4 regions of the Jilunia laotingensis genome follow, and region 1 is predicted to be linked to each of the others. Evidence: riboswitches for the same ligand, from Rfam matches in the RefSeq annotation. Region 1 holds a riboswitch; each other region holds the start of a gene.
What was found. A riboswitch is a leader RNA that binds a small molecule or an ion and turns the genes downstream of it on or off. The one in region 1 is predicted to bind cobalamin.
Positions count from the first base shown of each region.

Region 2: linked by a shared signal. The riboswitch ahead of H8744_RS09775 (anaerobic ribonucleoside triphosphate reductase) and the one ahead of H8744_RS18895 (cysteine-rich CWC family protein) in region 1 are both predicted to bind cobalamin.
Region 3: linked by a shared signal. The riboswitch ahead of H8744_RS10850 (TonB-dependent receptor) and the one ahead of H8744_RS18895 (cysteine-rich CWC family protein) in region 1 are both predicted to bind cobalamin.
Region 4: linked by a shared signal. The riboswitch ahead of H8744_RS14145 (TonB-dependent receptor plug domain-containing protein) and the one ahead of H8744_RS18895 (cysteine-rich CWC family protein) in region 1 are both predicted to bind cobalamin.

Region 1 is NZ_JACRTF010000001.1:3,170,609-3,178,878, forward strand. It holds gene H8744_RS12075 (threonine/serine exporter family protein) at 1-217, opposite strand, end outside; partial or broken gene H8744_RS12080 (threonine/serine exporter family protein) at 214-450, opposite strand; gene H8744_RS12085 (putative transporter) at 585-2,273, opposite strand; gene H8744_RS18895 (cysteine-rich CWC family protein) at 2,467-2,694, opposite strand; cobalamin riboswitch at 2,758-2,964, opposite strand; gene H8744_RS12090 (T9SS type A sorting domain-containing protein) at 3,240-6,299, shown strand; gene H8744_RS12095 (MATE family efflux transporter) at 6,516-7,859, shown strand; gene H8744_RS12100 (DUF5074 domain-containing protein) at 8,019-8,270, opposite strand, start outside.
Region 2 is NZ_JACRTF010000001.1:2,569,261-2,577,530, reverse strand. It holds gene H8744_RS09795 (DUF3858 domain-containing protein) at 1-165, shown strand, start outside; gene H8744_RS09790 (DUF3858 domain-containing protein) at 183-2,057, shown strand; gene trhA (PAQR family membrane homeostasis protein TrhA) at 2,149-2,802, shown strand; gene H8744_RS09780 (hypothetical protein) at 2,873-3,361, opposite strand; cobalamin riboswitch at 3,765-3,949, shown strand; gene H8744_RS09775 (anaerobic ribonucleoside triphosphate reductase) at 3,981-6,374, shown strand; gene nrdG (anaerobic ribonucleoside-triphosphate reductase activating protein) at 6,371-6,847, shown strand; gene H8744_RS09765 (class I SAM-dependent methyltransferase) at 7,587-8,270, shown strand, end outside.
Region 3 is NZ_JACRTF010000001.1:2,860,919-2,869,188, forward strand. It holds gene H8744_RS10845 (YncE family protein) at 1-49, opposite strand, end outside; gene H8744_RS10850 (TonB-dependent receptor) at 51-2,108, opposite strand; cobalamin riboswitch at 2,239-2,452, opposite strand; gene H8744_RS10855 (hypothetical protein) at 2,680-4,134, opposite strand; gene H8744_RS10860 (helix-turn-helix transcriptional regulator) at 5,174-6,922, opposite strand; gene H8744_RS10865 (hypothetical protein) at 7,130-7,822, shown strand; gene H8744_RS10870 (T9SS type A sorting domain-containing protein) at 7,851-8,270, shown strand, end outside.
Region 4 is NZ_JACRTF010000001.1:3,661,897-3,670,166, forward strand. It holds gene H8744_RS14135 (TonB-dependent receptor) at 1-6, opposite strand, end outside; gene H8744_RS14140 (sirohydrochlorin cobaltochelatase) at 139-1,257, opposite strand; gene H8744_RS14145 (TonB-dependent receptor plug domain-containing protein) at 1,281-3,338, opposite strand; cobalamin riboswitch at 3,469-3,665, opposite strand; gene H8744_RS14150 (cobyrinic acid a,c-diamide synthase CobB) at 3,807-5,129, shown strand; gene H8744_RS14155 (cob(I)yrinic acid a,c-diamide adenosyltransferase) at 5,162-5,737, shown strand; gene H8744_RS14160 (hypothetical protein) at 5,744-5,953, opposite strand; gene H8744_RS14165 (ABC transporter permease) at 6,028-7,263, opposite strand; gene H8744_RS14170 (ABC transporter permease) at 7,247-8,270, opposite strand, start outside.

The DNA.
Region 1 (8,270 bases):
ATATACTACCAAATCCAATGATTAAGGCTCCTGCTAAAGATCCGGTTGCAATATCCATTTCAGTGATCGACATTAAGCAATAACGACAGGCATGGCCTACTGCAGCTAGTAAACCGATAATTCTAACAACCCTCAAAGGGGGATCTGAAATAGCTCCAAAACCAATACCTGCTACAGCTGCAAATAGTCCGTCTGAAAGAATATCTATAATTATCATAATAAACTATCCTTGACTAATAATAAAGTGAATGAAAGTCCGATAGCAATACATACTATCAGTAAGGAAGCTTGTACTAAACGTGCAAATCCTGTTAGAATATAACCTTCGACAATGTCAATGACACCATTTATTAAAGGTACCCCCGGTACGAGATAAAGAACACTTGTTGCAAGTGCTATTTCTGATGTCGTGTCGAAAATTAATGCAGTAGAAGCGCATAGTGAAGCAACCCCATAATATGGATAGTGACAAATGATTATCATACGTTTCCCAACTTAATGCACTCAAATAAAAAAATATGCTTGATGCGCCTTTCCTATTTTGATATTGTTTCCAGTTGGGATATGGTTCAAAAAATTGAAATTCAACCTAAACATAAAATAAGTAGTTGTGCCGTAAGTACACGTAAGAACATGGCCAAAGGGTATACAGTAGCATATCCGACTGCCGGTGCATCACAGGATGTAAGATCATTAGAATAGGCTAAGGCGGGTGGGTTGGTATTTGCACCGGATAATACACCTATAAGCGTGTAATAATTTAATTTACATACATAGCGCCCGATAATTCCTGTCAACAATAGTGGAATTACAGTAATGAGTACACCATAGGCAATCCATATATATCCTCCTTCATTTATTATTGTCTCAATAAATTCTTTGCCAGCTCCTAAGCCTACACAGGCAAGGAATAATGAAATTCCTATCTCTCTTACCATTAAATTTGCACTCATGGTTGTATAAGTAATCATTTTATATTGAGGACCAAAACGACTGATTAGTATAGATACGATAAGTGGACCTCCTGCCAAACCTAATTTTACCGGTTGAGGGATACCGGGAAACATGAATGGAATACTTCCCAGGATACATCCTAATGCAATACCTATAAATATAGGTATAAGGTTAGGCTGGTTCAATCGTTTCATGGAATTACCCAACACTTTTTCTGCGTGGCTTACTGCTAATTCGCTCCCTACTACGGTAACGCGATCCCCCATTTGTAATTGTAGATTGGGTGTCGCTACAAGGTCAACACCCGAACGATTTATGCGAGTAATACTTGCTCCGAAATTGTTGCGTATTTTAAGTTGTGAAAGCATTTTCCCATTTAGTTCTGGTTTTGTTATTAGGATACGACGTGAAATCAGGTTCTTATTCAGTTGTTCCCATTCCATCTCAATTTGTTTGCCGAAGAATACTGAAATGGCTTCAATATCTATCGGGTTCGAGATAATCAGAATTTTATCATGAATGTGCAGGGCTGTTTCTGAATTTACCAATTCGGTCTCTTGCTTTCCTTCGTGATAGCGGATACGTGAGATGACAAAGTTACGGTTTACCAATGGACGGATATCTTTAATTTTTTTTCCGTCAACAGCTTCATTTTTTATTTCAATTGAAACGGGGCGCACAGTTAGTTCTTGTAAATGTCCCAAACCCTTTTCAGCTTCTGCTTCTTCTTTTGAAGTATTGATATTCAGTATATATTTTAGTATCAATAAAGAAAAAATGGCACCTACTACCCCTAAAGGATATGCAACTGCATACCCCATGGCTATTTCCGGTGCATCTATGCCATTCATATCGCTATTCGCTTGTTGAGCTGCTCCCAATCCCGGGGTATTGGTAACAGCACCTGATAAAATACCGACCATTGTCGTAATGGGAGTACCTGTTGTAAAATGTAGAATTATGGTAATGACAATACTCAGAAAAATGGTTGTTATAGCCAGCATGTTTAAGGTGAATCCCCCTTTTTTAAAAGCAGAAAAGAAGCCGGGACCTACTTGTAAACCAATGGAATATACAAATAAAATCAATCCGAATTCTTTTAGAAAATGAAGTAAATGTTCATCTAAATTTAGATTAAAATGCCCGAAAACTATACCGACGAAAAGTATCCAGGTAACACCTAATGAAATACCTGCAACTTTTATTTTGCCTAATATGATACCGCAAGCAATCACTAATGACAAAATTAGTACGGAGTGAGCTACTCCACCACCCCAAAGATTGGGGAATCCTTCGAAAAGGTTTCTTAAAAGTTCCATTTTATTGAAAGTTATGATTTGTTTTATTAGTTATAAATCTTTGTTTATGGCTTGTTCATAATATCATTTAATGATATTTCCATGTAAATCCATATAAATTTCGGTTTGCTAAAAGTATCCCTGGAGAAATCACTTCTACAGGGATACACACACATCGAACCTTTATAGCGGCATATTACCGCATTTTTATCAGCTAAACATCATCTTTCTTTTTTATGCAATAAAGGTTGGATTCACTATGGTCGAAGTTCGCTTTTATTTCAATCAAACAGTCATGACAAAGACAGTCTGAATAGTGCTTCTGTATATAAGTACATGGACTTTTACCAAGATTTATAGTAGCACAATGACAGGATGAAATATCATTATGCGAACAATCAAATGTCGCACCGCAACGCGGACATACCTTTTTTATAGGCATACCTCATGTTAATTACTTAGTTAACTTATTTTTTCGTACTGTTTTTCTAATCCCACGAGCCAAAGCAGCCTTTAATGAATGGCAGGTCTTCTGACTGACTCCTAATCTTGATGCCTTCCCAATGTATAAATGTCACATCAGTGGCAAAGGTGTTTTACAAGATATTAGCAGAGTTTCACAGCAGCGTGGACTGTTCGGGATTTACACCCGATTCCCTTTTAATTCAAATCACAGAATTGTGCATCTGAAACCAATTCGTGGCAAAGATAATAGAATTTATAATAAGATGGGATAGGGAAGAAGAAAAAAGCTAAGATTATATATTTTCCTGCATCGGAAAAGTATTAAAAAATCGGATATTTCAATAGTCGCTTTAATGTTTGCTTATTTTTTAGTTTCTAAACAGTGTAGCATTTGAAACGATAGAAAGAATTGTAATCGAAAAATAGTATCGAATTCGTGAATCAGCGAGAGTTCGGTTTGTTTTTTCCTTTATAAAACCATAGATTTGTCTTTGGTAATCAATAAACTAAAATGTGTAGATTATGAGAAAAACATTACTTTATTTAATTATGGGTATCTTTGCTTGTGTAGCAAATGTACATGCAGAAAAGACGTTCACCGCGACAGGTGCCAATTCATTAGGCACGGGTATGTCACCTAACGGGAAATATGTTGTAGGGGTAAGTAGCCAGTACTTTGCATATAATATATATATGAAAAGTTATTTGTACAATGTCGAAACCGGAAGCATGGAATGGATTACGGATTATGACGAGACTGATTATGGTAAAAGCGGATCTTTTGCGGATGTCTCGAATGATGGAGTAATATCAGGTACGTTTAAAGATCCTGAATATACTATTACTGTAAGCGATTTCGACGGAGATCGCACTTTTCCTATCAATGTCGCTGCCGTCTGGAAAGATGGCATCCGTACATCCTTGGGTTTCGGCAGTTACGAACTTTCACAATTCAATTATTTTGAAGATGGGAGCTTTGCCAATGCAATATCGGGAGACGGAAAGACCGTGGTTGGAAATATAGGAATCGGGAATTCCACCTACATGTTTCCATGTAAGTGGGAGCAAGCGGACTCAGGTGCGTGGACGTTTAGCCAATTAAATCTCCCGCAGGATGCGGTAGGAGGTAAAGCCGTCGATGTGTCTACAGATGGAAGTATCATTACCGGTGTCATCTGGTTTCCGATGTATGAGGCTGCTGCTTATTGGCAAAATGGGGAATGCCATCTGATAGAAGGAGTCGGAGAGGATGTGCAATACAACGGGACTGGACAAAATAAGGCGTGTGCCGTCAGTCCGAATGGCAGATTTGTTGGATTTATTTTTGGCAATAGCGAACCAGGCGTTTATGATGTACTGCAGAAATCATATAAGAAAATTATTCCCTTCGAACCCTATCATTCTCCGGATGATCTTGCCGTTGCCGATAATGGGAATGCTGTTAGCTCGTTTGGTTATGGATCATTTTTTACCGGTGAAATCTATGAACGACCGTTCTGGTATTCTTATGAAGAGGATCGCATTCTCGGTTTTGACTATTTCATGAGTCTTTTTGCCCAGGGAGTCAAGCCCTCTTTTACATTTGCATATGAAGAGAAAACGAAAGTAACACCTTGTGCTATTTCAGCTGATGGGACCTTTATTATGGGAAATAACGACGTTGTAGTCGCCATGGGGGGAGTGCCCGAATGCTGGATGTTGCAAACAGAGTACCGTACGGTCAAAATCCCGGCTACTCCAGAAGGATTGCAGGCAAAATCACAGGAATTTAAAGAAGTAACTCTTACTTGGAACAAGGACGAGCAGGTTTATGACGGATTGGAATTAGAGTCTTATAACGTCTACTGTGGAGGAGAAAAGATTGACAACGTTGCGGCAGATGTCCTCGAACTCACTTATAGACATCGAAATGCAACTCCCGGATTTCCGGAATACTCCATTGCTAGCGTGTTCCAAGCTGCCGATGCTTCTAAGGTTGAATCGCCCAAATCCAATCCGGTGGCAGTGGCTGTTCCCGACACTTATGAATTGCCTTTCTTTGACGATTTCGATTCCCAGTCTTTAGAAACTAATTATTGGACGAAAGAACCATATTATGGTGATATGATCGACAATACATGGGGAGTTATTCCTTACTACGGAATCTATGATTATGGTCTGTATTCATCTCCCACCACTCAAGCTCCCTATTCTTCCGGGTTAATTTCGCGGCCAATGGATGCGAAGAATGAGAAACATGTCACTCTTTCTTTTGCTATCATTTATGGTTTGATCAATTCCGACAACCAACAAATGGACAAAGATTCTTTGAGCATTGATGTTTCGTCAGATAAAGGCGTGAACTGGGAAGAAGTCAAGGGAATGTCGTTCAAAGACCTTCCTCAAAGCAATTGGAGCATGCAGACTGTGGACTTGTCGAAGTGGGTTGCAGGAAAGTTATTCCAGGTAAGACTTCGTAAGCATGGACAAGGCGTAGCCCAGTATTATTACAGCATCGACCTGTTTAAAGTGGGAACCACTCCTGAAAAGGATGCTCCGGAAGGCTTGACGGGACAGATTACCGATGCAAGACAGGTGAACCTTATTTGGAAAAATTCGTTTGGAGCATACCAGTTGAATCATATCAACGAATATTATTCAATGGGATTGGCTGTGGGAAACGAAGGCAAGGAATTTATTGCGGCCAATTCATTCGATACGACAGATTTAGCTGTTTATAAAGGAAAATACATAACCTCCGTCAGTGCCTTCATTAATCATAGCTATATAGAAGATTCAAAAGATACCCATGCTTCTATTGTTATTTTCGAAGACGGAAAACTGATCCGAGAGCAACAAATGGAAGATATTAAATACAATGATTATAATACCGTACTATTGGATGAGCCTATTCCGGTGGATGGACAAAAAGAACTGAAAGTAGGGTTGAAGATATTCGATTACGATGAACGGCAGATTCCGATTGCCTATCAGACCACATCGAAATTCTTACCCGGAAAGAGCGACCTTTACTCCGAAGATGGAGGGAAGACATGGCAGAAACTGTCTGATTACTATGCAGCCATAGAAGGACAGGAGCAGAGCGGATATTGCAGTTGGGACATTACAGCTAATATTACCGATGAATCTATTTCGAGTACAACCGATATGAATCCGGATAATAACATGTTGGCTTACAATGTATTTAGAAATGGTGAGAAAATCAGTAACCAATTGTTAGACAAACGCCAATCGAGATTCACCGATACGGAAGCGATGGACGATTGTTACTATGAAGTGGTCGCGTATTATTTTGATGGCTCGGTTTCCGATGTTTCGGATCGTTTTACGATTGGCAAGCTTTCTTCTATCCGTAATCTTGATTTGAATAACGGCATAAGGATTTATCCTAATCCGGTGACAGACCGTATCAACATTACGGGCGAATTTGTCAAGGCAACTTTGCTGAATATCAATGGTCAGGTTGTAACCGCCACTTCAGAAAACGTAATACCGGTATCTTCTTTCCCTGCCGGGGTTTATTTCCTGAAAATCGAAAGCGGTGACAAGGTACAGACAGAAAAGATTATGATTGAGAAATGAGGCAGGTGATCGTTTTCAGAATATAGGTTTGGAAGAGTGTGTCAACGTTTTGGCACACTCTTTTGGTAGGTAGTATCTTCTGAAAGAAAATAAGAAAAGATATATGCTATATTTCCACGGATTATGTATTACTTTTGCCGAGACACTTCCTCTGTTCAGAGATAAGAAGCGGATAAACACTTAAGGTTTAGAAAAAGTAAAAGTCGTAAAAAAGTAATGCTGCAAAAAGGAAATCTGACACAAGGAGGAATAACCGGAACCTTGTTACGTTTTACCTTACCGATGATAGCAGGCTCGTTCCTGCAACAGTGCTATAATATAGCAGATACGTTAATTGTAGGGCAATTCATTGGTGCAGGTGCATTGGCTGCCGTAGGGTCAGCCTATACGCTGATGGTATTTCTTATATCCATAATGCTAGGCTTGTCGATGGGTAGTGGCACTGTTTTCTCCCTTCAATATGGTGCCGGGCAGATGGGAGCCTTGCACCGTAGTATCTATGTATCTTCTCTGCTTATCGGTGCGGTTACATTCTTGTTAAACTTGGCTGCTTTCCTTTGGTTGGATCCTATCCTCCGACTTCTGCAAGTGCCGCAGGATATTTATGCCATGATGTATAATTATTTATGGATTATATTCTACGGTATACCCTTTACTTTTATTTATAATTTTTATGCGGCTCTGTTGCGTGCTGTTGGTGATGCGGTGACGCCACTTTGGTTTCTGGCGGTTTCTGTCGTATTGAATATCGGTTTGGATTTGTTTTTCATTCTGCGATTGGGGTGGGGGATAGAAGGGGCTGCCATTGCAACGGTCGTTGCCCAAGGTGTATCTGCTTTAGGGATTATGGGATATACTTATATAAGATGCCCTGAACTTAGGTTGCATAGGGAGGATTTACGTTTTGACCGTAAATGTTTGAAAGAGATCACCTCCTTTTCCACTTTGACTTGTGTTCAGCAGTCTGTCATGAATTTCGGGATTCTGATGGTGCAAGGATTGGTGAATAGTTTCGGGACGGTAGTCATGGCTGCTTTTGCTGCTGCCATTAAAATAGACTCCTTCGCCTATATGCCGGTACAGGAATTTGGAAATGCCTTTTCAACTTTTATTGCCCAGAATTATGGGGCAAAACGATATGACCGCATTCGTAAGGGAGTACGTAGTGCTTTTATTACGGTAGTTATTTTTTCCCTCATCATTTCTGTTTTGGTATTTTTATTCGCAAAGCCACTCATGTTGATTTTTGTCCGTTCGTATGAAACTGATATATTGAGTGTCGGGATCGACTATCTGCGTATTGAAGGTTCTTTTTATTGCGGCATCGGTATTTTATTCCTGTTATATGGATATTACCGGGCTATCCGGATGCCGGGTATGTCAGTGATTCTCACGGTAGTGTCATTAGGTATTCGTGTAGTGCTTTCCTATTGGCTTGCCAGCATCCCGTCCATCGGTGTCAACGGCATTTGGTGGTCAATTCCTATCGGCTGGTTTTTTGCAGATCTCATAGGGATAGTCTATTACAAGTATCGTCGGGGGATTGAAAAACGGATATAAGTATATTGACTTTACATTTTCAGTTTATAATTAAAAAGTAAGAGCCTGGCATTGCGCAGGCTCTTATTAAATGAGAAAAATTAATAGTTCTTTCCACTTTAGAGAACTTTATTTTGGAACATCTATGTTGTTCATGTAGAGAACTACCTTGGATTTTAATTAAAAAATTATTTTAGAGGGGAACCAGAATTCACCAGAGTAATCAATGGTTTGTATAGGAGTTTCTTGTTTGCCATTTACAACCAGTATTTGATTATTCATGTAATGATCGCCCCAACCGTCTTCAGTAAATGTGGCATAAACATTTCCTTTTTTCGGGTCAACGGACAATCCGGCACCATAAAAAGAGTAGTTATCCGGTGCGGTTACTATTTTGGTTAAATCACCGGATGCGATATCATACTTATAAGC
Region 2 (8,270 bases), 600 kb from region 1:
ACATGTCGCTACAATTTGGCTATGCAAGCTAACAAACTGACCATTAACTATATGTTCAACTTTAACAAGCTCCTTTATCTGTCTACAGAATATCCCGGATTGCAGAGCTTTTGGGAGATGGTAGCAAACAAGAACAACGAGACTATCGTGCTTAAAAAATTATAATAATAAATAGTCATAAAATGATTACAAGAAGATTATATAGCAGCATACTGCTCACTTTCCTTACCACGCTCTTGTTACAGGCACAATTCACAATAGTGAGTGATGCCTATTCCATTGTACAAGATGCCACTACCGAAATCATCTGTGAATCGGCAACCAGCGGAATATGCAAGGAGAGTCACACCATTACCATTCTGAATGACAAGGGACGTGATGCCGCGAATTTCATTTGCATGTGCGACAAATTCACCTCTCTACGTAAATTTTCAGGGGAAATACTTGACTTTACCGGCAAAGTGATAAAAAAGATCAAGAAATCAGACTTGCAAATGACTGAATATTCTTCTGGTCTTACCAGTGATGACTACACCTATTATTATGAATGCAACCTTCCGCGTTATCCCATCATAATAAAATATGAGTGGGAAGTGAAATACAAGGATGGTATTATCGGATTTCCTACATTCGTACCTCAGACACGGTACAATCAGGGAGTGATTAAAGCGACCTACAGGATACAAACACCCGCGGAACTGCCATGCCGGTATCATAAAATAAATACCCAGGCAGAAGTGGCAGAAAAGAAAACCCCAGAAGGAAACGTACTCATGGAAGTGAGCCTCGGCCCGATTTCCGCTATTGAATACGAACCATTCGGTGCTTCACTTTCCGATCTCATTCCCCGCATATACTTCGCCCCGGGAAATTTCATTTTTGACGGTAGCCGTGGTAATATGAGTACATGGAAAGATTATGGCGATTGGCAATACGGACTACTTGCCGGTCGTGATCAATTGGACGAGGCGACCAAAGCCAAATTGCACGAAATGACAGCGCATTGCACCACTCCCCGTGAGAAGGTGAAAGCTGTTTACGACCATTTGGCAGCCACCACACGTTATGTCAGCATCCAACTGGGTATCGGAGGACTTCAGCCTATCGCAGCCACCGATGTTTGTCGTGCCGGCTTCGGTGATTGCAAAGGGTTGTCCAATTATACACGTGCCATGCTCCAAGAACTGGGCATTCCTTCCGTTTACACGGTGATCAGTACCGACAACGAACGGTTAATAGCCGATTATGCCAGTGCCAATCAAATGAATCATGTCATCCTGCAAGTTCCTTTAGCCAAAGACACACTTTGGTTGGAATGCACCAATCCCGAACTGCCTTTCGGTTATGTACACAGTAGCATCGCTGACCACGATGCTCTGCTGATCACTCCCGAAGGCGGTAAGCTTTGCCGATTGCCTTCGTACCCCGATTCACTGAATACACAAAGCATTACGGCACAAGTGGTACTTTCTCCCACTGGAAGTGTCAACATTGCAGCCAAAGAATCCTCCCGCTTGTTTCAATATGAAAGTACGGCTCCCATCACCCACCTCGAGCCTTCACGCCAAAAAGACCGTCTACATTCAGGAATCACTTTAGGACAAGCGAATATCGGTAATATAAAGATAGTCGAGAAGAAAGAGGCAATGCCCCAGATAGACATTTCATATTCTATCAGCAGCGAACAATATGGCAATAAAACCGGAAACCGTTTGTTTATTCCCATCAACGTGTTCCGCAAAGGATTCAGCACACCGGAAATGAAAGAACGGAAACAGGATATCCATATAGAATACGGTTATCTCGACACAGACAGTATCACCTTGCAACTTCCGGACGGATATGTTATTGAATCAATGCCTAAAACGTGTACGTTAAAAAACCGCTTCGGCAAATTCACCTCCTCTTTAAAAGTGGAAGACAAGGAAATAAAAGTCATACATCAATTACTGATGTATAAAGGAGTATACCCCAAAGCAATGTACAAGGATTTTCTCGATTTCCGCAAACTGGTAGCTGCCCAGTATAATGGAAAGATTATTTTAAAGAAAGAGTAAAACCTGTTTAAATAGAAATTTAAACAGACTTCGAGCCGAGTGTTTCAAAAATATAGAGTACTTTTACAGCCCGAAGCTAAAAGTCACGACATTGAAAAATCATCGATACACTAACGGGGAGGAACTCGCCAACGCAATCAGTCATGGAACGGGTATCCTGCTGGGCCTAACAGCAGGATACTTTCTATTAATAAAAGCAGCAGCAAGCAACGACCCTCACTGGGCTGTTGCCTGCATTGCGATCTACCTCACAGGTATGCTGTCATCGTATGTCAGTTCGACCTGGTATCATTCCGCGCCTCCCGGATCACTCAAAGAACTATTACGCAAGTTCGACCATGGAGCCATTTACCTGCACATTGCGGGCACCTATACTCCTTTTACACTTTTAGTCATGCGAAATGCAGGCGGCTGGGGTTGGGGAATATTTGCCTTCGTTTGGTTATCAGCCATCATAGGATTTATACTTAGCTTCACCAGCCTGAAAGAACATAGCAATCTCGAAACCATATGCTATGTAGGAATGGGAGCGGCAATCTTGGTAGCACTCAAACCACTGATGCACTGCCTCTCAGACATGGGAGCCACACCTGCTTTCTGGTGGTTACTCGGTGGAGGTGCCTCTTACATTTTAGGTGCGGTGTTCTATTCATTGCGTAAGCCCTATATGCACTCCGTATTCCATCTTTTTTGCCTGGGAGGAAGCATCGGACATATCATAGCGATCTGGATGATATTGAAATAATACGTTATAAACACAAGCAAACCATTCGTCGTGCTGCAAAAAAAGGAATCAAACAGATTACCTCAAACGATCAGTCGGCACTCCTGATATTCAGACTCTCTTTCAACAATTTAAAATAATCTTCATCATTCATAGCCCAATTTGTTTGTGCTATCACTTTATTATCCTTATCAAGAACACAAAAATCAGAAGCACCCATTTTATCCGTGTCCACACCTAATTGCTTTTTGAGAAACTTACAAGTAGCCTTTATCGGATTGTAGAAACTCACCATTTTTCTCTTCCTGTTTTGATTAATCACGTACATAGTAGAAGCGACCTTACAAGTATCCACATATTCCGCAATTTCAGAACTATCCTGCGCACAGATAAAGAAGCTGTCCATGTCTTTATTATCATGTATAAGCTTGACCACCTCCGGATAGCGTACCTGAGAAGCCTGACAATAGTTACAAAACACATAAATAAATTTGTAACGCTTATCTGAATTTTGAACTTTGGATACAAGATCCTCATCTCCGATGCAAGTTATTTGTGCATACAAACGCTCCGTCATCATACATGACAGAATTAAAAGTAAATATACGATCCTCATTCTTCTATAAACTTTTTATTCAATTACATTCTGCAATTCGTACTCATAGTACACCTTCGGTTATTCAATTTCTCCTCCCTCTATCAATTCTCCCGATCTTATCCGAATGGTTTTTCAAATATATTAATTTATATGCATAAATACTAATCCGTTACTCTATCTTAACATTTTAACGATAGATAGTCAGATGCGGACATGATACAATGCGATAAGCATTCCACCCCATGTTTTTTACATTATCAAAGAAACCTTTCACTCGCATATCAATAAAAAAGTTTCCCGAAATGGAAAACTTTCTGTATCAGTCACAAAGAAAAGTTTCCCGAATTTTATTGTTAAAAGTCAACCAACCTATTTATAGAAGCATTATCTTTGTCACTGTTTCGGAGCTAAAAAGAGGTTTAGTCATGAGGGAACGCTGTGCAAATCGGCGACAGTACCCGCTGCTGTAATTCTCTATGAATCCGCACACTATGTCACTGCGCGCACAGCGTGGGAAGGCGATGCGAGGGAGAGATAAGTCAGAAGACCTACCGGAATTAATCATTTTATCAACTTTTAAAAGCTTTCGGGAGTTAAAGTTATGAACTACGCTGAAATTTGTATCATCAAACGCGATGGTAAAAGAGAAGATTTCTCTATTAGTAAAATTAAAAACGCAATTAGCAAAGCGTTCAGTGCCACAGGCATCACAGACGAGCAACAACTCGTAGCTGACATTACCATGAATGTCATCAGCCGGTTTAGCAATCCGACAATCACAGTGGAAGAGATTCAGGACTTGGTAGAAAAGGAATTAATGAAGGTGCGTCCGGAGGTTGCCAAGAAATACATCATCTACCGTGAATGGCGCAATACGGAGCGGGACAAGAAGACCCAAATGAAACAGGTAATGGACGGCATCGTGGCTATCGATAAAAACGATATAAATCTGAGCAATGCCAATATGAGTAGCCATACACCGGCCGGACAAATGATGACTTTCGCCTCCGAAGTCACAAAAGACTACACCTACAAATACCTGCTGCCAAAGCGATTCGCGGAGGCACATCAATTGGGCGATATCCACATCCATGACTTGGATTATTATCCGACAAAGACAACCACTTGCATCCAATATGACATGGATGACCTTTTTGAGCGCGGTTTCCGCACCAAGAACGGCAGTATCCGTACGCCTCAAAGCATTCAAAGTTATGCCACACTCGCTACCATCATTTTCCAGACCAACCAGAATGAGCAGCACGGTGGTCAAGCAATTCCTGCCTTTGACTTCTTCATGGCCAAAGGTGTCAGCAAATCTTTCCGTAAACACTTGGCCTCATTCATCAGTTTTTATGTGGTAATGGATACCAACACCAGCGTGGAAGAAAAAGCTATCCGTGCTTTGATTGAAGAACACCTGCCATCCATCAAAACCAACGAGCTGGAACGCGAAACCTTTCGCATGGCACTGACAGCCTTACAAATCAATATTGACAAGGAGCATCTAGCCCGGGTGATTGAAAAAGCATACCTGCAAACCCGCAAGGACACCCATCAAGCTATGGAAGGCTTCATCCACAACCTGAATACGATGCATTCGCGTGGAGGCAATCAGGTAGTATTCAGTTCTATCAACTATGGTACAGACACTTCCGCTGAAGGTCGCATGGTCATCGAAGAACTGCTGAAAGCGACTATAGAGGGGTTAGGCACTCGTGGAGAGGTGCCGGTATTCCCTATCCAGATATTCAAAATAAAAGAGGGAGTATCTTACTCCGAAGAAGATTATCAAAAAGCAATGACCGATTTCGAAGCGGCAGAAGAAGGACGAATGACTTTTACCACCCCCAATTTCGACCTCTTCCTGAAAGCTTGCCACACTACGGCCAAGGCATTGTTCCCCAACTTCATGTTTCTGGACACTCCATTCAATCAAAATGACAAATGGGATGCAAATGACCCGAAACGCTATCAATATGAACTGGCGACAATGGGCTGCCGCACACGTGTGTACGAGAACGTGGCCGGTGAAAAATCATCTTTGGGCCGTGGGAACCTTTCGTTTACCACTCTCAACATGCCTCGTCTGGCGATAGAAGCGCGTATCAAAGCAGAAAGCATGGTTGAGGACGGACGCAACAAGGACGCTGTCGAGATGAAAGCTAAAGAAATCTTTCTGGAATCAATACATGAAATGGCTACTCTGGTAGCCGACCAGCTCTATGCCCGTTACCAATATCAACGCACGGCTCTGGCACGCCAATTCCCATTCATGATGGGCAATGACGTGTGGAAAGGAGGAGGCAATCTGAACCCGAACGAAGAGGTAGGTGATGTATTACGTAGCGGCACACTCGGCATCGGCTTCATTGGCGGGCACAATGCAATGATGGCACTGTATGGCAAAGGGCACGGACATAGTGACAAAGCCTGGGACACTCTTTATGAAGCGGTCATGGAGATCAACAAAGTTGTGGATGAATACAAAGCCAAATACAACTTGAATTATTCCGTGCTTGCTACTCCCGCCGAAGGATTGAGCGGACGTTTCACCCGTATGGATCGTCGTAAATATGGGAAGATAGAAGGAGTGACGGACAATGAATATTATGTAAATTCCTTCCATATAGATGTGAAGGAGAAGATCAGCATTGCCGAAAAGATCAAACGGGAAGCTCCCTTCCACGCCATTACGCGTGGCGGACATATCACATATGTAGAACTGGACGGTGAAGCACAGAAGAATGTCCGGGCCATTGCTAAAATCGTGAAGGTGATGTACGATGAAGGTATCGGATACGGTTCAATCAACCATCCGGTGGACACCTGCCATAATTGTGGTTACAAAGGAGTGATTTACGATAAATGTCCGGTATGCCAAAGCGAGAATATCTTGCGTATGAGGCGTATAACAGGCTATCTGACAGGAGACCTGAGTTCTTGGAACTCTGCCAAAAGAGCTGAAGAGAAAGACAGAGTGAAACACTTATGAATCTCTTATACACCTATTCGGAAACGATAGTTGACGGTGAAGGCATCCGGTATTCCATCTATCTGGCCGGATGCAACCACCACTGTCCGGGATGCCACAATCCCGAAAGCTGGAATCCACTTGCCGGTGACGAACTGACCGAAGAACGTATCACGGGAATTATCCGTGAGATAAACGCTAATCCGTTACTGGACGGTGTAACTTTCTCCGGTGGCGATCCGTTTTTTAATCCGGAAGCATTTTTACTTCTGATAAAACGAATTAAAGAGGAAACCCGGCAGAACATCTGGTGTTATACCGGCTACACGTATGAACAAATTCAGGCACAGCCAAGGTTCAGTGCTATCCTTCCTTATATAGACGTATTGGTAGACGGCCGTTTCATACAGGAACTTTATTCCCCGTATTTGGAATTCAGAGGAAGCAGCAACCAACGCATCATTAAGCTTTCACATAAAGAGTCGACAACTTGAGCTGAAGATAGAACAACAAATCAAAAGTCATTCGTCAGAATGAGTTTTAGGCTACAGTTTCTCTCCTATAAGACACACGAATTAACCCGATCGACCATCGGTTCAAAGTATCATATGGCCAATGATGTTTATGCTCACCCTTCGCCTTAAGGTGTGTCAACAAATTTCAACTCCTGACATCTGTGCCGCAACGCCTAAATCACACATATAAACAATTGATTATCAATACCTAGGCTATCCACTTTTCACCTCGGTGATCAACGACCCCTTCCTCGGTGATGAAGGTGCCCTTCATCGGTGACTAAGAAGGTGTTCATCACCGAGGTCGAAGGCCTTCAGTCGGAAGGTAGATTGATGTAATAAGTTTTCCTCAATTTTCGGGGTTCCCTAATCCCATTTTTCTCTTATCTTTCACTTTGCTTTTAATCACATAAACTGCACTATGCTTCCAAAAGCAGAGCCCCAAGCAAACGAAGATGAAGAATAAATAAGCACCAAGCAAAAACCAAAGCCGTTTCTTAGTAGAATTTAAACTAATCGGTATTTTATTTTCCACCAAAGGAAATAATACATATCTTTGCAGCATGACAAAGACATTTAAATCGGATTTGGTATTGTAAACAATCTGCGTTTCCAACACAGATTGTCCTTTCGTTTACTCTCGGATCACTCCTTTCGAGAGCATTTTTCTATTATTATAATTCAAGTTTAATCTGCATACTATGATGAAAGTAATGTTATGCTTTCTTTGTATGCAAAATACATTAAGATAATGAGTAACGAAAATAAAACAATTCATGATTTCGAACTTAATCTAATTTGCGACTTCTTTTCCAACATGGAACGGCAAGGTCCCGGAAGTCCCGAAGTGACATTGAAAGCGTTAAGCTTCATAGATCACCTTACCGACAAATCTCTCATAGCCGACATAGGTTGCGGAACAGGAGGGCAAACAATGGTACTGGCAAAACATGTGCCGGGACAGATTACGGGAATTGACTTTCTCCGCGGCTTTATTGATATCTTCAATCGTAATGCAGAGCAGGCTGGCCTGCAAGACAGGGTAAAAGGCATTGTCGGTTCAATGGACAACCTCCCTTTTCAAGAGGAAGAGTTAGACCTGATCTGGTCGGAAGGAGCCATTTACAATATCGGTTTTGAACGGGGGCTGAATGAATGGCGTAAATATTTGAAAACAGGAGGCTATATTGCCGTTTCCGAATGTTCATGGTTTACAGACGAACGGCCAGCGGAAATCAACGATTTCTGGATGGATGCCTATCCTGAAATAGACACGATTCCTAATCAGGTTGCCAAAGTATGCAAAGCCGGATATCTTCCGGTTGCGACATTCATCCTTCCCGAAAACTGCTGGACAGAACATTATTTTGCCCCGAAGACCAGTGCCCAGAAGATTTTCCTG
Region 3 (8,270 bases), 310 kb from region 1:
TCAATAGAGTAAAGAGAAGAGAGTATGTTATAAATTTATAGGTTTTCATCTCAGATTTCAACAGTTATTCCAAAGCGGTAATTGCGTAGCGGCATCGGATAATTCAATATGACATCATAGTCCTGACTGAATACATTATTAATCTCTGCCGTGAGCCGCAGGTTTATTTTTCTCAGTTTGATTTCTTTCATCAAAGTCATATCACTGGTATACCAGGGTTGGGTATGGTTGTAGATAATATTCTCTTGTTGGTTATAGCGTTCGCCCACATAGATATAGCTATAATTCAGTGTCCAGCTATTCCATGATAAGGAGAGGATTACAGATCCGCTGTGCCAGGGGATGTAAGGGATCTGATCCCGGTAGTAATTGTCTCCTTGATTGGTGCCGTCGGTTGTTTTAGGATTGGTCACATCGATTGCTTCCTGATAGGTGTATTGCAATTTAGTCGTTAGTTGCCATCCATAGGGAAATGCCCAGTTGAAGGCAGCTGAAGCATCTATTCCACGAATATCGACTTTTCCTAAATTGATCGTTGTCCAACGAAACTGCGGACCTTGTGGGAAAGAGATGATTTTATTTCTGACATCATTGAAATATACGTCTACTCCGATGTGCATATCTCTGAATAACTTGTTATTACGGGTGCGATCGTATGCAATGCCGACGTTATACTGAGTGGTAGTTTCCGGTTTCAGAGCCGGATTGCCCATGTCGGTATAATACAAGTCATTGAAGGTCGGTAACCGGTAGGCCGACTTATAGAAAGCTCTGAATATCAGTTCTTGCCGTTTAAACGGTTGGTAAGAGAAGAAGATACCGGGAACGAGTTTGCTCTTATTGGGAGCCGAATCCCGTTCACGTTTTTCTTCATTGACAAAATTACCCAGTAGGCTGGCCTGTACTTTCAACCTGTCTGCTACTGTAAATGCTGTAGCCAATGATAACCAGTGCGTTCCTCTTGTCGCTTGATTGCTAGGGTGTTCTTTGTCATGATCATCTGTGACATTGTACCCGTCGAAATCGTTCCATTGGAAATCATAGGCCAATGAAACATCCCAAGCGGGAGATATCGAATACTTATTAGACCATGAAAAATAAAATTCCTTTTGTTTGTAAATATCGTCAGCTAGCTTAATGCTTGGATCGTTGTTGTTATAGTGAGTGTAATCGAAAGCATATTTCATATTGATACGTGTACTGAGTTTAGGAAGAAGATCATATTCAACTCCTCCTTGAATGAAAGAATTGCGGTCCCACAATCGTTCCGAACGTTTCCATACATTGTTGACGATAGCTCCCGGTATTCCCCGTTCCGAAGTATAGTGATAGGCAAATGCATTCCATTTACCTTTCTCGAATACTCCATATAATCCGGCATCAATTCGCATGGCATCGATGTCGCTATTGTGGCGTACAGCGGTGGTGTCATATTTTAAGTTTCCTTCCACATCCACTCGGCGATAACGAAACTTATAATCTCCAGCTGACCCGATCCACTCGGCACTCATGCAAGTGCTGATCTTTTCGCTTAACTTATATTCGTAGAGTAGGGCAGGATTGAGGAATCCATAAGAACCAGCCTTTGCTTTCACTAACATGTTGGTGTTCTTGTTTCCTTCAAACTTGGGTCTGCGTGTCGTCAGATAGATGCTGCCCGATGAACCGAACTCTTTGGCAGATTGGAATATTTCGCTCTTTTGTCCGTTGTAAAGCGAGATTTCTTCAATGTTATCAAGTGAAAATTTACCTAGGTCGATTTGTCCGTTTTGAGCATTTCCCAATTGAATGCCGTTGTAGAATACACCCATATGATTGGTACCCATACTGCGGATATTGACTGTTTTAAGTCCGGCTACGCCTCCGTAGTCTTTTATTTGTAGTCCCGAGAAGTAACGGATGGCATCCGCTACAGAGAAACTGTTGAGCTTTTTAAGTTCTTCTCCCTTCAACACTTGTGCCGGGATGACTTGCTTATAAGTTTTTGCCTTAATGACGACTTCGTCCAGCCTTTGGATGCTATCCAGCTTACTTTGTGCCCCCATAGGCAAAAGCATGCTGCATACCCCAACCAGACAGAGGAGCCGCCTGAATGTAGTTTTCCCCATTAATATTTCTATTTGATAGTTGTTTTATCCACCAAATAGCTTCAAAGAGTACCAATATGTATGAATAACCTTTTCCGCAACACAGTGTATTGTTTGCGGATTAACGGATTCATAGCTCGTCCTCGAAAGCTATTGAACGTATTGCATGGCAGGTCTTCTGACTTATTTCTGTAACAAGCGCCTTCCCAATCGACTTAAATGTCTTTCAGTGGCATCGAGTGTGTGCTTGCTACGTTTTGATGAAACTTACAGCAACGGGACTGTTCAGGATTTTCACCTGATTCCCTTTTAATCATTTCTTCCGTATGCCTGGAGGAAATGAACCAATGCGCTGCAAAATTATAAAATAGTTTGGATATAAAGTGAAAAAAGATATATTTCTTTTCTGATCAAGTTTCATAATATGTCGATAGGATAGGTTAGGGATAGCTGTTTTTAACTAAATACTCGCAAATCCCAAGCGTATAGAAATCTCATGTGGAAGATGGGTATACATAAAAAATACTTAAGGTATAAATGCTTATGCAACCTTAAGTATTTTCTTTTTATGAGTGTGTCAGTGAATAAATGGTTATTTTACATAGACTTTTCCACGAACTCCCTGTTGATCTCCGGAACTAAATAGATAGAAGTACACTCCTTGCGCAATGTTGTTTATTGTGGCTTGATTATTTTCATTAGTTACGGTTATTATCCGATATAGGCTGCCATCCTCGGAATAGATGTTTAGTCGGTTGAATATATTGGTTCTATCCCAATTGAAAGAGAGTTTCCCTTTTTCAGGACACTGAACTTTAACGGATAAATTGTCCGATTTGTTCACTTGTATTCCGGTAGTTTTATAGCAAGTGCCTTCTTCGCTTTGATACACCAATTCACCATTTTCTGCGTGGTAACATAAAAGTTTGCTTTCAGTATTGTTGGTAAAATATGGATTGAACTTGCCAATCCCGTAGGACAAGCTACCGATACTTTCTACCATAGTTCCGAAATAAGAAGGTTCTAAATGAAAGCATTTCCGCTTTACGTCATCCCCATTCGGCAAGATGGTATCGGTTATTGCAACCACAGTTGCTGTTGCATCCTTTTTGGAGTCTCCTGTATAGAAAGTGAATTTGTCACCTACGTTCAGGTTGAAGTCAAACCAAAGATATTCCTTGTTGGTATGTTCGTTATAAACGTAAAATTGGTTTCCTGCACCTTCCCGCATATAATAGGCTAATTTCATGTCGGACAAATCTTCATTCCTGCTACTCCAGATTTCATAGTAGTACGTTTCATTAATCATTTTGCTGTTTTTTATGATAGAAGTGACCGTGGTTCCTTCCGATGGGTTTGTGGCAGATGGCGACCATACTGCCCATTTCTTACCACCATATAACAATCTTTTAGTCAGAATTTTGTGGAAGCAGGTGTTATCTTCATCCATATAAAGAGTCTTTTCCGCATCATGGCAGCATAAGAGTTTGCTGTTTGTACCTGTGCATCCTACGCACAATGCCCCTATGCCGAATCTCAGCGATCCAATACCTTCTATCCACACTTCTTCAACTCCTCCAACGTTGCCATCACCGTAATAACGACCGACATCCATATACTTCCGGGATATGCCGTCTCCTTGCGGCAAAATGGTATCTCCCGCTGCTATTATGCACAATTCCATTCTATCGGATTTTGGATGATTAAATATATCACCTTTCTTTAGATTAAAATCCATATATAGATATTCCTCTTCCGTATCCGGTTCATACCAATAGACTTTTCTATCAGCCTCCCGAAGATAGTATCCACTAAATGTCAAGTCCGAAAGATCCTCCTTCCATGATTCAAAAACTTTCCAATAAGTTAGACCATTGATCTCAACAGAACCTTGTATTACGTTTGTGATTGTCAGTTCGGTTTCAATGTCATATTTCCATATTAATTTAGCCCACTGTTTGCCCTCATAGAACCAAGGTTCGGATGATTGGCACCATGCTCCCAGGAAAGGAAACAGGCATAGAATTGATAATAGTACCTTTTTCATATTTATAGGTTTTACATATAATTTGGACTCTGATGATTAAACTCATTTAATTATCATTATTTTATTTGATGGGGAAGGTGCTTTCATAATGAATTGTTCTTATGGAATCCACCTTCATTTGTGCGAAACAGACTAAACAGCCAAATAGAGTGACTAAAAATAAAATGTGCTTTTTCATTGCAAATACGTTTTTAATTATACTTCGGCTAACTATATCATTTAAGAGTATGCTCTTGAATTGGATCTATCAAATATACGTTTAAGTATTTACTTATACCTCTATTTGTTAATTTTCTCAAAGGTAGATATACTTTTTGATGAAGGCAAATATTTATCTGCTTTTTTTTCAGATAATTATCTCTACTCTATAATGATTTTGGATTTTTGCTATTGTTAATATTTGTGTATCCATTCATCTCTTAAGTTCTGGAATTGACATGGATAAGGAGTTGAATATGTTTTTCCTTTTTTATAGTAACGATTGAATATATATAGCAATATGCTCTTGTTTTTTCTCTATTGCTAACCGAGGTCTTTTATAAATTCATCACAATATTACTCCCGAAGGTCATTTCTAGGGTTAAGAAGTAATGAAAAGGAGATAAAATCACTATAAATGACGGATGAAATAGCTATAACGAATGGATGGAATAGCCATTCCCAACAGATGAAATACGGATAGCCAACGGATAGAGTAACAATTTCCATCAAATGCTATAATATTTTCCAGTAAATTAAGGCTGATTTTATCTTATCGGCTTCATCTTTTCTCCTTTTTTTCTCTATTTGCCCTCTTTGGATGAAGCTGTCTTTTTTGATAGAATGAAATGAGAACTTTGAAAATAATGTATCGTTTTGAACAAACGAGGGGATAAGCGATGTGCTGGGTCGCTTATTGTCTTATTTTACTTGCAATTTGAAAAATCCTAATTGCTGTATATTGCGTTTCTTTGAATCATATGTGTCCTTGGCCCGAAAGATTGCACTGAATGACATATGGAAATTACTTTTTGCCAAAATGACAATTTGTTCGGGGCTTTTAGGCATCCGGGAGGTTTCCTTTTTTCTCTTTTGCCATTTTTTGAAATATAGAAGGAGTGATTCCGATATGCTTTTTAAATAATAAGATGAAGTTGGCATGTGATTTATATCCGACACTCTGTGCAATGGCTTGGATGGTGTAATTACCGTACTGTTCGATGTTCAATAGGCGTTTTTGGGCTTCACGGATTCGATATTCATTGATGAATGAACGAAAATTCTGGCAATAAGTATCATTGATCACTTGTGAGATATATCGCGAATTATAACCTGTCAAATCAGCAAGCCGTTCGATGTTGAAGTCGCAATCACAAATAATTTCGGTATTTGTCATCACTTGCTCGACTGCTGATAAGATGTTTTCTTTTTGTTCTTTGGTCAGTTTATCTACCGAATATTGTTTTGGATTCTCAACTGATTCCTCTTTTGGATTTAAGGCTGGGGGAAGTGTGCCGGATGGGGGAGTAGCCGGTTGGTTATGCAATTGGGAAGAAACGGTTGCCAGTTCCTCTTTCAGGTTTTCAACCTTTTTTTCAAGGATTTTACGTCGTTCGGTATTGGTTTCTGCTGATTTCAGAATTTCATTGTTGCGTACAAACAGAGCTTGGTAAGCTTGATTGAGTCTCCGCTTTTGCAGATAGAGTAAAACAAGCATAATTATGAATAACACTAAGCTGCCGGAGACGATTATTAAAACTTTAGACTGCAATTTGATTCGTATGTCTTTTTCCTCGGATTCTGCATTTAGTCGATTGATCTTCCGATAAGTTTTTTCGGTCTCGTACATCAGTTGCGCATCTTTGATACGATTTATTTTACCTTCTTCAAATAATGAATCGGAAAGTACCAGATAACGATTACCATAGAATATGGCTTTCTCCCGGTCTCCTTTCTTCTTATATAATTCGTTTAACTTTTTTAGCGATTCACGTTGCATATAAGCCGGGGTTTCTGGGTTTTCGATTGACTTCTGCCAATAATAAATCGCAGAATCTCGCTGTGAATCACCATACAATTCGGCCAAGTAACCATAGGCTGAGCTTAGAAAAGAAGCATTCAACCGGTGTTGGATGGCGTAATTGGCTGTTTGTTTCAAACTTTGTATGGCATCGTTAGTCTTTTTCTCTTCCCGGAGAATCAACCCTTTATTGAGATAACAAAAATAATCGATGATGGAATCTCTGTTTACAAGTTCGCACATCTTTCGATAGTATAGTTTGGCTTCATCTACCTTGTGAAGACTATTGTATACTCCTACAATGTTGATCAATAGCGATTTATAATTTTTCTCATCCTTCAACTTTTCTGCATATTTCATACCTTTCTTATAGTATTCCACTCCCTGCATATGATCGTTCCATGAGCAATATATTTTCCCTATATTATTGTATATTTGTGGGAACAGGTCTTCAAAGTCGTTTTCTTCAGCGATCTTGGTTGCAGTTATAAAGGAATCGAATGATTCGGTATAATATCCTTTCTTGAAATAGATATCACCTAATTGAATACAAGCTTGTGCGCAGATGTATTTGTCCGACGATTCGAGTTTGGGAGAGTGTCGTTTCGCTATCAATATGTAGAATCCCATGGCTGTATCGACATGCGTATGTTGAAGGTAGGAAGTGGCTCTTGAGTAAAGTGAGGATATGGGGATTTGAGCCAGTGAGTCGCGATCGAACCAGTTCTCACTGCATATATAAGTTGTTGCAAATTGGAGAAATGTGATTAGTAAGAATAACTTTTTCATTGCCGTGTTTGCTTTTTGTTAACAAATGTATGCATAATATGCGGAAAAGCAAAATTAGAGTGACGTATTCTTCCGAATTATTAGTAACTATAGGAGGAGATATTTACGAATTCGGGAATTCATGAAACATGAGATTGCATGTTTTAATCTATATCCTTAGTTTTGACCCATCGATTAAGCGATTGTTTAACTCTAAAAATGAATAATATGAAGCTGAGAAATTTACTTTTGATTATCGTATCATGTTTCTGCTTACCGGTGATCGGTCAGGAATTCATCGGTTTGTCATTCCTTTCCGGATCGATAGAACCCAAATTACATCCGGTCGAAGGTCCGGTGTCTTTTAAAGAGCAGCTCGAAGCACTTGTATCTTCGGAAAAAGCTCGTCTACGTGCAAAGAGAGAAGCAGAAGACCATCAGGAACCCAGTCAGTGGTTGGATTGGAGTAGAGTGCAAACACGTAAAGCGGCAGAAAGTGGTAAATTACGTTTGGACAGTATTATAGGGACAAATCCTGACGGTTCTAATTATACCCGGCAGTACTTCGTTTTCAATGGTCAGAATAAAGTTATCCAACGGCTTAATTCATTTTGGGATGCTTCGACAAAGACTTGGACTACTGTAGAGGAATACAACTTCGAATGGGATGAAGATGGATATGTATTAATGCAGTCTGTAGAAGCATACGGAGGAGGACAGCGTTTTGAATATATTTATAATGATAAGAAGTGGGGAATTGAACAGGTGATTTATAGTCTTGATGATGTTGGCAATTGGGTAAAGGTACAAAAAAGCGAATATAAGTATGATGACAGGGCCAATATAATCGATGAAATGGTCTATTTATGGAAAGATAACGGATGGGTGAAAGCTGCTCATAATTGCGGCTACATGGGATGAGGAAAACCTGCAGACAAGCTTTTTATCCATGTCGTGGAACGGGGCGGAGTGGATCGGTGAAAGTAAAGAAGATTATACGTGGTATGCAAAAGATCAATTGTCATATAAAGGCATGTGGCGTTGGTTGGACGATTCCAAAGAATGGCAACTTGTAGATATATTCTTTCAAGAATTCAATCAAGCCGGACAATGTACTGCACAAAGAAGAAAATTTTGGAATGATGACCGCAAGGATTGGGGAGGAGAATATGAATCATGGGGACCGTTAGGAGGAATATGCGTGACTTACGATGCTATTATCACTTATGATGAATTAGGTCGTGCCATTCTTCAACAACACAAAGAATGTTGCAACGATAGTACGGAATGGGTACTTAAAAGCGAGATGATCACTGAATGGACTGACGGGCTTGAAAATGGCGATTATGAAAGTGAGATGAATGCCTAT
Region 4 (8,270 bases), 490 kb from region 1:
TTTCATGTAGTTTGATAAATCTATATATATGAATGATTATTAGTATAAATAAGAAGTGATAAGTGATTAACCATCAAGACATTTTTGTTCTTTTAGCGTATTAATCACTTATCACTTACTCGTAGGAATAGTTATTGATTATTGGTAATCTTCTCCGGTTGTCCACTCATCTTCGTCATTCCATCTTTCCGTCATGTGTTGCAACCAGATGGCGCGGATGTTGGCTCTGTCGCCCAGCCCTTTGATGGTACAGTTCTTGTAGCTGTCTTTATGACTTTCTTCAGAAGTATTGATGTTGAAACCCATCTTTTCGAGTTTCTGTCTCCAACTGCAATCGGCTTCCGGCACGGCATCAACTTTCTCTTCGTCTTGTCCCCACATGTCATTGTGTGCATGGTCACCGGCAATGGACATGAACGGAACCAGATAAATGGTGTAATCACTGAATTTGCCACCGTTTACGTAGTTGATAAGTTTTTTGTAGATATAGGTATCTGCCATGTCTCTCGGATTCATTTCGTCTGATTTCCAGTCTTCGGGGCAGAACAACATGCTTCCGTAGTCTACGGTTCCCACGAATACGTTCTTGTTGATGGCTTTCGTCTGCAAACTGTTTTCTACTTTTGTATACATGTCGTTGGCGTGTTGGTATACTCCGTCTGGATTGCCGTGCCCCATGAATAATACGATGTTCTTTTTATCTGCCAATTCCTTCTGGTAATCATCGTACAAGTACTGAGCCACTTTTTCCACATCCTCGTCATCGCTTAATAAGTTCGGGCTTTTCAACACTTTCACATGGGGGAACTTTTCGATCATGAATTTCTTTTTCACGTCCGTACCCATCAGACTAGCATACTCTTCACCCGGGATCACATGCAATGACTGTACGGCTACTCTCTCATAACCGGCTTTGCCCAATGCTTCCAACCAATAGTCAGGCTCAACGCGGTCGATGCCGGTGGATTCATACACACGGTTCACGCAGGTACGTGAGGTAAAGGATAAATAAATATCGGCAACACTGCCGTATTTATCTTTAAAATCTTTCTCAATGGCTTCGTATGTTTTAACCGATTCCTCATACGTACTTCCAAAAGTACACAGCAAGATTGCCGTGTTTTTTGTTTTGCTATCACGAGCCAGGGCTTCTACCGGGTTGGTAGTGTTGTCTTCATCGTCATCACCGCAGGAGGTAAATCCTGCACTTGTGGCGAGCATCATGGCTGCCATCAGGTAATACTTCATTTGTTTCATACTTCAATTGTTTAATAATAGGGTTATTTGGAATTGTTTTGAAATTTCACAGTGACGGAAGCGTAGTAAGTACGTCCGGGGGTGGTAGAACCGTGATTCCATCCGAAAGGTGTCCGGTCGACGTAATTGAAAATATTATCTATGCCGGCATTTATGTTCAGTTTCCATTTTTTAGTGTTCAGTACGGAATGTGATGTGTTGATGCGCCAGGTTTGATAGCCGTCACCATTTCCGTCGGTCAGATAATAACGGGTTGATTGATACTTTCCGTAAATGCTTACATCCAGTTGGTAGAGTTTCCAACCGTGCCCCCAGTTGGCTTTCCAAGTAGCGTTGTGCTTGGATGAACCGTTTATGGGAACATATTTCATGTAATTGGCATCACTGGGATCGCCTGCGTACTGCGCTTGTGCATCTACATAGCTGTAGCTTCCGCTGACGGTCAGTGACGGCAGTATTTGATAGCTTAAATCGACATCTGCCCCGAAGGAACGTGCCTTTGCCAGATTTTTATACTGTTTGGCTTCCTGCACTTCTAGGAATTTATCTTCGGCAGGTATGGGGATAGGGGTCAATTCGATCATATCCTTTATCCGGTTGTAATATCCGGTCACGCTCATCCGGAATTTCGGAAGATTGTATTCCACACTTACGGCACCATAGTTGGATGTCTGTGGTTTCAGGTCTTTGTTGCCATAATATGATTTGAGTTTATTCATCATATTTCCCACATAATTGTAGTACAGTTCTTTCAGGGTAGGAGCCTTGAAGCCGTAGGAGTAAGTGCCTCGCAGATTGAAGTCCCCCAATTTGTATAAAGCGGATACTTTGGGAGTCAGCTTGGCACCGAACTCTTTGTGATAAACGGCACGTACACCAGCGGTGACGTTGAAGCGTTCGGTAAAGTCCCATTCGTCTTGCGCGTATACGGAACTGGTAAAGACGCTGGCATCTTCCGATTCGATACGGTGGGGGGCTTTCAGGAAATCATGTTTGTGTTCCAAACCTACGCTCAGGATATTTTTCTCCGTCAGATAGAACACTCCTTTCACGAGTGCCAGTACCTGTTGCTGCTGAGTTTGCAAAATGCGATCACCCGGGTAGTGGGTGATTCGCCTTCCTGTTTCCTTGTCGAAATCATCGGTGATCTCACGGGCGGTATAATCGTAATAATATTGATAACGGTCGTATGAAACCTCAGCGCTCAGGTAATTGTATCCTGAAAGATTGTAACGGGCGTTGGCTCCATAGCTTTGATTGCGGTAAAAGTAGTCGTTCAATGCATATTTGTAGGCTCCTCTCAAGCGGTACATATTCTTTTGATAATAGGAGGCATCAGCTCCTAATGTCAGTTTCTTGTTCACCTTGTAAGTCAACTCCTCACGCAGATTGAAATTGGTGTTCCGGTTTACGGTTCGGGTGACGGTTCCTTCGCGGAGTTCATAATGGTAATACTCGAGGTCTGTATTGCGCCAACCGTCCGTATGTTTTACGCTGAAACTAGTGTTTGAATTCCACTTCTTATTTTTAAATCCGATCTGATTGTATTGGTTGACATCTCCGTAACTTCCTATGCGCGTGTTGTTGGATGCGCTGAATTTGTCTTTGTTCTTTTTGGTAATGATGTTGATGACTCCGGCTATGGCATCCGATCCGTAGAGCGAGGAGGCGGCACCTTTCACTATTTCGATCCGTTCGATATTGGCTACATTGATGAGGTTCAGATCGTTTTGCCCGCCATTGTCACCATTGATGCGGCGTCCGTTGATGAGGATAAGGATGTAGTCGTTGTTGAGTCCGTTCAGCTGGATGTTGCTTCCCATATCATTGCTGTTGAAACTGAGGGAAGCGCAAAGCCCGCCCAACAGATCATCAATGCTTCGTCCCTGGTAGTTGTCGAGTGCTTTGCCCGTAATGACTTCGGTCTGTACGGGAGCGTCTTTAAGGTAATGTTCGGTTCCAGTACCTGTTACAACCACTTCACCAAGTGAAACGGACAGTTCTTTGTCTTTATTAAGTATGCTTTGCGCACAAAGCGATTCTGTTCCCATCAATAAGAGAACGGGTAATAGATATTTCATCGGATGCTTCATTTTATTCATATACTAAAATGAAACAGAGAAAATCCCTCAAGAGGAGAGGCCACAGAAAATTTGCGGATACAAAGCGCAATTTGGTATGGACACAACTTCTGTTCCTGGAAGTCCCGTGTTTCGGTTTAATGACTTAGCAGGTCTTCTGGCTCTCCTCTGATTGGAAACCTTCCCGTCTCATTTACTGAAACAGTGGCATTGATCATCCAATCAACTTCATGAGGATTACAGCTGCAGGTACAGCTCCGGTTTCGCACCGGATTCCCTTTCACCGAACTATGTGATAGTCCGGTTACTAAATCCGGGACAAAGGTAGGAAGAATAATGAGAAATACAACAGAAGTTAATAATAAATTATTTTAGTTTTGATGGGAAGGGGTGTTTTGAATTAAGAAAGATAAAGATACCGAATATTCCCAAAGGATGTATATCTTTGTCCTGACTAAACACTACCCAATGCAGAATAGAGTTATACCCCAGTTTTTGATTGCCGCACCGACTTCGGGTTGCGGTAAGACTACGGTTGCCCGTGGAATTATGGCAGTCTTGGCACAAAGAGGCATGAAGGTGCAGCCCTTCAAGTGCGGTCCCGATTACATCGATACGAAATTTCACACCTCTGTTTGTAACGGTCGGGCATCGGTTAATCTGGATACATTTATGGCATCAGGAAGTCATGTGCGCGAGCTGTATGCACACTATGGTTCCGATGCGGATGTCTGTGTCTTGGAAGGGATGATGGGGATGTTCGATGGTTATGACCGTTCGCGTGGATCGAGTGCTGAGATAGCGGGACTGTTGGATTTGCCCGTTATATTGGTGGTAGATGCTCGTTCTTCCGCCTATTCTGTTGCAGCACTGATCAATGGTTATGATACGTTCGATCCGAGGGTGCATCTGGCGGGAGTTCTATTTAATAAGGTGGGTTCTGCAAGCCATGCCGCAATACTTCGGGAAGCGTGTGCGGATACCGGAGTAGAGTGCTTCGGTTGTATCCCTAAGGATGATAGCTTGGATGTCAATGAAAGGTATTTGGGATTGGATGTCAGGGAGGACAAACTCGAATCTAAAGATAAGCTGCATCTGGAAACCATTATCCGTGAAAACATAGATTTCGACGCATTGTTGCAGAAGTGTACCTGCCCGTTCACTCCTTGGAATGGGAATGATGGGAAGATCGCTTTTCAAGAGAGTACGAACTGGAATATTGTGGTAGCCCGTAACAAAGAATCCTTTACTTTTATTTATCAGGAACATTTGGATATATTGCAAGGCATGGGCCGTGTGACTTTTATCGATCCGGAGTCGGATCATGAAATTCCCCAGGAAACCGATCTTTTATATCTGCCGGGGGGATATCCCGAAAAAAACATGGAAGTACTTTGCAAGAATCATGCCCTGTTGAAGTCTGTTGCTGATTATGCGGAGAGCGGTGGAAGGATACTTGGCGAGTGCGGTGGAATGATATATCTTTCGAATACCGTCCGGCAACGCGGTTCGCAGATGCGGATGACGGGTGTATTGCCTATCGATATCGATGCGGAAAATTGTAAACTGAAGTTGGGTTATCGTCAGTTTGAGTACAACGGACAGTTGCTTCGCGGACATGAATTCCATTATACACAGATGGCTCAAACTGCATTATCATCTGTTGTCCAAGTATATAGTGCCAAAGGCAGACCGGTGGATACGCCCATTTTCCGGTATAAGAATGTGATAGCGAGCTATACCCATCTCTATTGGGGTGAGATTGATCTATTAAAACTTTTTGGGGAATAAAACGAATTGAAGTACAATACGAATTGTGAAATATGAAACGAATCTATACACGAACGGGAGACTGCGGATATACGGGAATTCACGGGGGTGAACGGGTAGAAAAAGACGATATACGTATCGAAGCTAATGGGACGCTTGATGAACTGAATGCCATCATCGGTATTGTCCGTTCACTTCTTTCCGCGGAGCATGAATGGCAAAAGATGCTGCATACGCTTCAACGGGAATTGATGGTGGTGATGAGCCGCGTGGCTACCCCGTCGGCTTTGCGGGGACAAAATCCCAATTCATATTCGTTCGACCTTGTTGCTTATTGCGAGGACGAAATGGATCGGATGACCCGGCAGCTTACGGATAACGACTACTTCCTTCTTCCCGGTGGAACACCTGTTGCCGCGCAATTACAATTTGCACGTACCGTAGCGCGCCGTGCGGAACGGAGACTTTGGACTTTGAACCGGATGGATCCGGTGGAAGAGGAGGTTTTGAAGTTTATAAACCGCCTGTCGGACTTATTCTTCGTTATGGCACGCTATGACCTGCAACAACAGGAGTGGCCGGAAGATCGTTGGCAGGCTTTTGCTTATAAACGGAAGAGGGTGGAGTAAGTGAAATTACTCCAAATCCTTCTTTACGATTTCGTCCATCTCTTTCAGGCGTTTCTCACGCTCTTCAGGAGAAAGCTTCTTTATGTCTTCCTGTGTATCGTCGATGGTTTCGGACACATCACTACTCCAATCTCCAAACATATCCTTTGCAGGATGGTCATTCGGGAATAGATTTTCTTCGGCTATCGGTACATTTCTGTTTACAACATCATCCATATTCTTTCAGTTTTAATTGGTTTACGCTATTATATACAACTGCCGGGGCGTATAGTTTGCCCGGTTAATGAAGTTTATTGTTTGTTTATATTTTCCTCAGGTATATTCTTGTCACCGGTTAAGAGCCTCCGTGCAGAAGCAGCCAGTTTCAGCCTATATACCCACACTGCCAACAGGAAGTAGACGATGGTCTGTACCCACAACGTGATATACTCCGGCCGGATGTCAGCCATGCTTGCATCCATCGAGTTTATTTTCACAAAGGCAAGTGTACCGGGTGCGGCAGGTATCACATAGTGCGCGGCACGCCAATACCATGGCATCAGTTCCAGGGGATAAGAGACACCGGAAAGGAAAATCAGCCCGACAGAGAAAAAGGCGATCATCAGTAAAGGAGCTTCCGAATCGGTGAACCACCGCGAGACGGCAAGTCCGAAAAAGCTGGTAGCCAACAAGTAGGGGATGAGCATGATGAAGATGTCAAGTCCGCTGCCGATATTGGGGATGCTGAAAAAGTGAGGGAGCAATCCCAGTAGGAATAAAGCGAAGATGGCATATAGCCCTATGTAGACAAATGTTTTGCCGGCAACGAGGCGCATGGCAGTGCCCCATTGCCCTTTGGTACCGGCATATTGGCGGAGGCTTCCGTCTTGATATTCGTCTCCCGTCAGCATGCCGATTACCATGAGCAATGTCTGAAAGATAATGACCATCATCACGGCAGGGATCAGGTAAGATCCATAACCTTCGGTGACATTGTAAAGCGGTGTACCGGACACGTTGATCGGCTTGGCCATGGCGATAGCCAACAGACCTTGCGGTGGCAGAAAGAGGGCACCGTCCGGGCGGTAGGCATCGTTTACGGCAAGCATCACCCGCGATGAGGCTTCTTGCAGAGCCTCAAAATACAGAAAAGCATCTGTCGTGGCATAGAGCGAGAATACAGCTTCCTCTCCCTGAAACACCCGTTTCTCAAAATCATAGGGAATGTATATGATGCCTTGCACATCACCTTCTTTCATCCACTCCTTTGCCTCCCGGTAATCCTCTGCTTGGGCATAGACACTGATCTGTGGCGTTGCATTGAGCCAGCGGATGAACTGGCGGCTCAGGCTGCTGCGGGAATTATCGACTACGGCTACCGGAGCATCCGTCACGATATTAGGTGCATACATGTAATTGTAGAGCAACCCGTACACGAAAATACCGCCCATCAGCACCAATAATACAGCGTAACTGGTACTGATGGCACGGAATTCGCGAGCGATGATGAGCGATATTTGCGAGAGTTTATTAGTGGATATTTTCATACTTATGACTGATTATAGCTCGTTTCAGATGTGGAAGCATCGCCAGTGCCAGCAAAGGGAAGATACAAAGTATCACTGCCGAAGGCCAGACGTGGATGAATCCGCCACCGGAGTAGAGCATGGTTTGTACTAATTCCGTAAAGTGGCGTACCGGGAAGAGGTACGAGGCATCACGTACCAGCGGATACATGTTGGGTACGGGGAAGGTAACGCCCGAAAGCGTGGCTCCCAACGAACCGATCATCGAAACGATGCTGATGATTATTGCCACTGCCGGAAAGAGTGAAAAGATAAACAATGCCAACGATTGTGTGGCGATGACAAAGAGTACGGACATGCCGTTCATCAACAACCAACTTCCGTGGAATGGAATGTGAAGGATACCGAACATGACATAATTGCCCAGGATAGCCATCAAGCTGAATATGACGGTGTAGGGTAGGAACTTGCCGAGTATGGCAGTGACCATGTTTCCTCGTGCCGTTGACAACCAGTCATCTCCGGTGCGGAATTTTATCTCGCTACCTACGGCATAGACCATGACAAGAAGGACAATCACCTGAAACAGAACAAAAAAGAAAGGCTGGCTCAGATAAACCGAATAGTCCAGTGAAGGATTGTATATCGGGTGGTTGTTGGCTTGTATGGGCAGTAGGAATGTCTCTATCTGATTCTCGTTCACCCCCAATGCCACTGCTTGCATGGCAATAGGCGAGAGTGCCACCGGAGCCAATGCCGTCTCAAAAGCTGCCATCAGTTCGCCTCCCACGGAGAGCAAAGCATAATGGTAATAATAGGAGAGCGTGGCATCTTTTCCTGTCACGGCATCCTGCTCAAAACGGGGAGGAATGGAAAGGTATCCGTAAATCTCCTTGCGTTGCACGGCTTCGCGGGCGGCAGCTTCGTTGACGAAATGCCGGGTCACTTTGAAGGTCGGTACGGCAGAAATGTTCCGTGCAATGTTTCTGGAAGTCGCTGTGTTGTCCTGATCGACAATACCGATCGGG